3 regions of the Bacillus sp. Brlt_9 genome follow, and region 2 is predicted to be linked to each of the others. Evidence: riboswitches for the same ligand, from Rfam matches in the RefSeq annotation. Region 2 holds a riboswitch; each other region holds the start of a gene.

Region 1 (2,207 bases), on a different contig from region 2:
TCGCCTTGTTCTTCTTGAATGGTAACGAATTTCCCATTTGGTAATACATCTAAAATTGAAGATTCTAAATTAGGTTCAGAACGAACGTTTAATGCATTGGCATTAACGATGTATTGATTATTAGATTGAAGTTTGTTTTTTAGTAGAATAGCATCTTTTTGTACGTAACCTACTTTATTATTAACAGATACTTTATACCAGCCATTAGTTGTTTCAAGTATGTTCACTTTCGTATTAAAGCGAATTGTATCAATTGAAGAGCTATTTGCGTTATCTTTTGTATGTAAGGTTACTTGATCGACTTTGACATATCCAGTTTTCACACTAGATAATTGTTCAGCGTTGGCTGTTTGTACATTTGTTTCTCCCATAGAAGGAAGTAAAGAGGCAATTGCGACAGTAGTTGCTGTTAAAGCAGTGGCTTTCATATTCATATAATAGAGACCTCCTCTAGTTGTATAGTTGTAATTTTATTATAGTATAAAGATATAATATAGTGGGTGTATTCACATAAATGTAATATGAAATCAATATAAAAATAAATTTTTTGAGGATAATGATTCCTTATTATCCAATTAATTAGGATAATAATTTCTAAGATAGAATATAAGTATTATATAGTTTCTTTATTTTGTTGACAATTGAGAAAATTAAAACAGTTGATGATGTCTTATTACGATGTTATACTGACAGTGATAATTTCATAGTTTGCTAGGAGAGCTGGTGTTGCCAGCTGAGAGTAGGCCGTAAGCCTTTGATCCTTTTCATTACCTGATCTAGATTATGCTAGCGTAGGGAAGCAATTCGGACAATAATATTAAGTCCCCGTTTCTTTGCGTATAGAAACGGGGATTTTTTGTTTGAAAATTTCATATTGAAACCACTAGGGGTGCTTGTTGTGCTGAGAGAGGAATAATCCTTAACCCTTATAACACCTGATCTAGGTAATACTAGCGAAGGGAAGTGGAGCAACGAATAAATTATAATTTTATTTGCTGTAACCACTTCTTATTTAGAAGTGGTTTTTTATTTATATACACATACTGGAAGGGGATAGGGAAATGAAATTTTGCGATAGATTATTAGAAACTGTACAACCAGTTTGGGAGATGAGTCATAATCATCCGTTTGTAGTAGGTATGGGGGATGGCACGTTAGAAAAAGATAAGTTTCAGTATTACATTATTCAAGATTATTTATATTTGTTAGATTATGCAAAGCTATATGCGATTGGTGTTGTAAAAGCAACGAATCCACAAGTAATGGGGAAATTTGCTGAACAAATTGATGGCATATTAAATGGAGAAATGACAATCCATAAACAATATGCAAAAAGACTTGGAATTTCTATAGAGGAGATAGAGTCTGCAAAGCCATCTGCTAAGAATTTAGCTTATACAAATTACATGATGTCTGTATCTCAAAATGGCACACTTGCAGAATTAATAGCAGCACTTCTTCCGTGTATGTGGAGCTACTGGGAAATTGGAAAGCGTTTAAATGATATTCCTGGAGCAAGAGATCATGAGTTCTTTGGTGAGTGGATTCAAGGATATAGTTCTGAAGAATACGGTAACCTTTGTATTTGGTTAATAGATTTATTAAATGAAATGGCAGTTGGAAAATCTGACAAAGAGCTAGATCGATTAGAGGAGATTTTCCTATATTCCAGTCGATTTGAATATTTATTCTGGGATATGTCCTACCGTAAGGAGATGTGGGGATTTGAGGAGCAAGAACATACTACAGTTTCATAATGTTTCTTTTCATTATGATGAGAAACCAATCATCAATGAATTAAATGCTTCTATACAAGATAAAGAGTTTGTAAGTATTATTGGACCGAGTGGATGCGGGAAAAGTACTCTATTTCGCCTTATTACAGGTTTAGAAGAAGCAAGTACTGGGCAGATAGAGCTGACAGAAACAAAGAGCCATCCTGTAGGGTATATGCCTCAAAAAGATATGCTCTTGCCGTGGAGAACGATTATTGAGAATGCTGCTCTGCCGCTAGAGTGCCAAGGTGTACAGAAGAAAGAAGCACAAATAAAGGCAAAGGAACTGCTACATAAATTTGGCTTACAAGGGTATGAGACAAAGTATCCGAAAGATTTATCTGGTGGTATGAGGCAACGTGTATCCTTTATTCGAACTTTATTAACAGGCGGGGAGATATTGTTGTTAGATGAACCATTTAGCGCGCTGGA
Region 2 (2,207 bases):
GTAAGCATAACTCCTAATCCTTCACTGGCACCGAGCCATTCTCCAATAATCGCTCCCATTACGCTATATGTCACTGCAATTTTTAACCCTGAGAAAAAGTATGGAAGTACTGCTGGAAACTTTACTTTCTGGTAAACTTGCCATTTCGTTGCCTTCATCGTTTGCAACAACTTCAACATATTTTTATCTACTGTTTGAAAACCTTCTAAAATGCTAAGCGCAATCGGGAAGAAACAAACGAGTATGACTACCATTACTTTTGGTAGCATTCCATATCCAAACCAAATAATAAATAACGGTGCAAGTACAACGATTGGAATCGTTTGCGAAATAACAAGCAACGGATTTATTAAAATACGAAATAAAGGAATAACGTCCATAATAATTGCAATACTTGTCCCAATTAAAATCGCAAAGAACAGTCCAATTATAACCTCTTGCAGCGTTTGCATCGTATTCGGTAATAGTAAATCTTTCATTCCAATTAATTCTTGAACAATGGCAGAAGGCTTCGGTAAAATCCACGGTTCAATTTTAAATAATGAAACAGATCCTTCCCATATCGCAATGAGAAGGATAAGCCAAATTGTTGTAATTATTTTAGATTGCTTCTGGTTTTGCATATTCATCACGGTACTTCCAAACTTTTTCATCTATCGTTACACCAGTGCTTGGACGATAATGGATTTTAATAGAAGTAATTACTTCTTCTGCTCCAGCATCCACACACGCTTGTTGTGCACGTTTAATGACATCAAGAAGTACATCTAATTCTCCTTCCAGCGTTGTTTCCATTGCCCCTACTTCATAACGAACTCCCGATTGTTGTACAACCTCAATTGCTTTATCAACAACAGAATACACATCTTTGTTCTTCGCTTGTGGTACTACTGAAAATGAAATTGTAACTTGTTGTGACATAGTAAAATCCCCCTTATAATATGAAATGTTAAAACAAGAAAAGGCTTTCCTACTGCGTAGGAAAGCCTTGTATGCAAGTTATTATAGAATAACATATGCTACATCACTTTAAGTAACTCCCTACGCTGGCATTATCCAGATCAGGTTGAGGGTCGATGTTTGTTTACATCCTCTCAGCCAATTGGCTCCCCGGTCCTTAATTCGTTTTCATTGTAGCATGATTTATTTTATTGAACAAACAAAAGTACGTATAATCATTTCATTTAACTTTTGAATTCACCAATTAACTCTTGTAACTCCTGTGAAAGCCAGCTTAAAGAACTGGCTAATTCAGCAATATCTTGTACAGACATTTTCTGTTCTTTCATGCTTTCTTCAACATTACTACTACTATTCGCATACTTATTTGCGATAAGTGATAGGTCATTGACAACACGTACAATATTTTGGCTATTTTGCAATATATCACTTGAATTGCTAGAAACAACTCTAACTTGATTGGTAACAGTTTGTGCTGATTTCGAAATTTTTTCAAAGAAAGCACCACTACTTTCAACAAGTATAATTCCAGATTCTACTTCTTTTGAAGTTTTTTGCATTGAAACAACAGCTTCTTCCGTTCCAGCTTGTGTTTCCCCTATTAATTTTGCTATATCTTTTGCTGATGCTTCCGTCTGCTCTGCTAATTTACGCACTTCATCAGCCACAACAGCAAATCCGTCTCCAGTTTCCTCAGCACGTGAAGCTTCAATAGTAGCATGTAAAGCTAGCGAATTAGTTTGATTTGAAATACTTGTAATTACAGTTACAATATCACTAATTTCTTTTGATCTCACTTCCAAAGAATAAATGATAGAAGATAAATCTTGTACTGCATTTTGTATTATATTCATTTGATTAATCGCCTGTTTAGTAACACCGTTTCCTTTTCCTGAATGATGCTCTATACCTTCAGACTCTTTCGTCATTTGTTTTGCAGCATTCGTTATCTCTTCCATCTTATCTTCCATTTCATATACAATACCTAAATACTGTGGTACTGCAGTTTCTTGTGACTGAGCGCCCGCTCTTAACTCAACTATAGAACTTACGATTTCTTGAACTGCCATGCTATTCTCTTTCGTACTCACTGACAATTCTTTTGAAGATGAGGAAACCTGTTCAGCGGTCTGCTTCACTTTATCTATAATTCCTTTAAACTTCTCGATGGTATTATTAAAATACGCATTAATAATACCAATATCATCTGGTCTTTCCTCTAATTTAATACTTAAATCACCTTCACC
Region 3 (2,207 bases), on a different contig from region 2:
TGAATATGGAGCAAAGAATACAGAAGACGGTGTGTTATTTTACTTTTACTTACCGAAAAAAGCGTAGATGATGCATGCTACGCTTTTTTAATTTATTTTCATATTATCTTTACCTAATCTTTATTTTTTAGCGATATAATCTGGTTAGAAAATGAGGTTATGTAAGGAGTCGATGAACCGTGCATAGCAATTGGCTAAGTATAATGGTATTTATTTTCTTTTGTGCATTTATTGTTTTTTTAATTGATATTACGATATGAAAAAAGAGCGCTTATGAAGCGCTCTTTTTGTTTGCATTTATTTGATAAGCATTGATGCTCTTGAATAAGCGTGGTGAAGTAAGAAATAAAAATATAAGCAAAACGGTACATAGAATATAGGAACCAATCATTACACTGCCGTTTACGATTAATGAATATAGGACAGCTGATTGACCTTTCGGTGCATATTGTCCCCAGAAAATAATACCGGCAATAAAGTGACAGAAATAACGTGCAAAGCTACCAACAAATGTAGCAACAATAATGTAACCAATAACTTTCTTTCCTTCGTTTTGTTTTTGTGAAGGTTTGTCTTTACGGCTACCTAAAGTAGATTGTTCTAAGCTATTTTCATTGGATGTTAAAAGTGCTTTTTGAATTGGACGATAGAATAAACCAGCAAATCCAATGAATGCGAAAGCAACGAAGTATTCAATTAGTACTTGAATTGGTGTGACGATAATGGCATCGCCCACGACAATTTGTAATAATCCCCAAATTAAGCCTCCTAAGAAAGCCATTTTGAAGCCCCAGCGGTATGCAATAATAAAAATAGGAATCATAGCGAATGAAATGGAACCGCCTGTTGGAAGTTTGATTGATATTGGTAAAATGTCGATGACCAAGGCGAAGGCTGCAAGAATTGCAGATTCGATCATCGCTTGTAAATTGGTGTTACGCATGTTGTCTCCCCCTAAATCCAAGTTGTACAAAAAAGAATAGATATCATAGGAGGATACGAAATACGTAAATAAAAAGAGGTATGTATTTCGGACGTTTGCACAATCCCTGCGTTAGCATTAACTAACAGGTTCGAAGGGTCGGAACGAAGTGTTCCCTCTCAGCGGCATGGCTCCCCCAGTGATAACGAGATTCTTTATTTGCTATTGTTTATTGTAAGCGAAATGGATGAGAATGGCAAACGAATCTGTTATGACAATTATTGAAATAGAATTGTAGCGAAATGTTAATAAATATGAAGCAAAAGGGTATAGTACAAGAGAAATAGAGTATGCTATAATTTTTTTGAAAATAATTATCATTCTCTTCGGAGGGGGAAGGTTATGAGCTTAGTAGATATTAAAATTGGCGAGAAAGTGTTAGTAAAAAGTATTCAATCGTTAGATCAGTTACTAAAGAGAAGACTGGCTGCTTTTGGCCTTTCTGAAGGAAGCGAACTTCGCATGAAGCAAAAGGCGATGTTCAAAGGTCCTTGTACATTGGAGTGTCGTGGACAGTTAATTAGTATTCGTCATTGTGACGCGAAAATGATAAAGGTGGAATTAGCGTGAATAAGGTAGCTTTGCTAGGGAATCCGAATACAGGGAAAACATCATTATTTAATGCACTTACTGGTTCTTATGAGTATGTAGGAAACTGGAGCGGTGTAACAGTAGAAAAGAAGGTTGGTAAATTAAAAGATAGAAGAGGAACATTAATTGATTTACCAGGCGTCTATGATTTAAATCCAGTTTCACGTGATGAAGGTGTTGTAACAAACTTTCTACTAACAGAAGAATTTAATCATATGTTAAATATCGTGGATTCTTCGCAGTTTGAACGAAATATGCATTTAACGTTGCAATTACTTGAATTTGGTAAGGCCGTTTCAATTGGATTAAATATGGTCGATGTGGCAAAGCAACGAGGCATTGTAATTGATGTAAAACGATTATCAGAATTACTAGGAGTAACAGTCGTTCCTGTCGTTGCAAGAAGTGGAAAAGGATGTGAAGAATTACTTGCCACTCTTAAAGAAAATGACAAAAACGAGAAAAAGCCATTCATTATTTCATATGGTGTACAAATGGATGAAGGGATTGGAGAGATAATTTCTCTTTTAGAGACAGCGAATTATAAGCATCCAAGATGGCTAGCCCTTCAATTTTTAAGCAATAACGAAGTAGTAGAAAAAGAAATGAAAGCACTACCAATTTATAAGGAACT

What was found. A riboswitch is a leader RNA that binds a small molecule or an ion and turns the genes downstream of it on or off. The one in region 2 is predicted to bind thiamine pyrophosphate.
Region 1: linked by a shared signal. The riboswitch ahead of tenA (thiaminase II) and the one ahead of VF726_RS24880 (MTH1187 family thiamine-binding protein) in region 2 are both predicted to bind thiamine pyrophosphate.
Region 3: linked by a shared signal. The riboswitch ahead of thiT (energy-coupled thiamine transporter ThiT) and the one ahead of VF726_RS24880 (MTH1187 family thiamine-binding protein) in region 2 are both predicted to bind thiamine pyrophosphate.

Annotation. Positions count from the first base shown of each region.
Region 1 covers NZ_JAYJLO010000012.1:72,151-74,357, reverse strand. Annotated here, with positions in the region: gene VF726_RS28285 (SH3 domain-containing protein) at 1-434, opposite strand, end outside; TPP riboswitch at 704-815, shown strand; TPP riboswitch at 876-979, shown strand; gene tenA (thiaminase II) at 1,062-1,757, shown strand; gene VF726_RS28275 (ABC transporter ATP-binding protein) at 1,726-2,207, shown strand, end outside.
Region 2 covers NZ_JAYJLO010000008.1:106,440-108,646, reverse strand. Annotated here, with positions in the region: gene VF726_RS24885 (ABC transporter permease) at 1-629, opposite strand, end outside; gene VF726_RS24880 (MTH1187 family thiamine-binding protein) at 601-921, opposite strand; TPP riboswitch at 1,022-1,123, opposite strand; gene VF726_RS24875 (methyl-accepting chemotaxis protein) at 1,185-2,207, opposite strand, start outside.
Region 3 covers NZ_JAYJLO010000002.1:69,308-71,514, forward strand. Annotated here, with positions in the region: gene VF726_RS06510 (sensor histidine kinase) at 1-67, shown strand, start outside; gene thiT (energy-coupled thiamine transporter ThiT) at 272-943, opposite strand; TPP riboswitch at 1,029-1,130, opposite strand; gene VF726_RS06520 (FeoA family protein) at 1,325-1,552, shown strand; gene feoB (ferrous iron transport protein B) at 1,549-2,207, shown strand, end outside.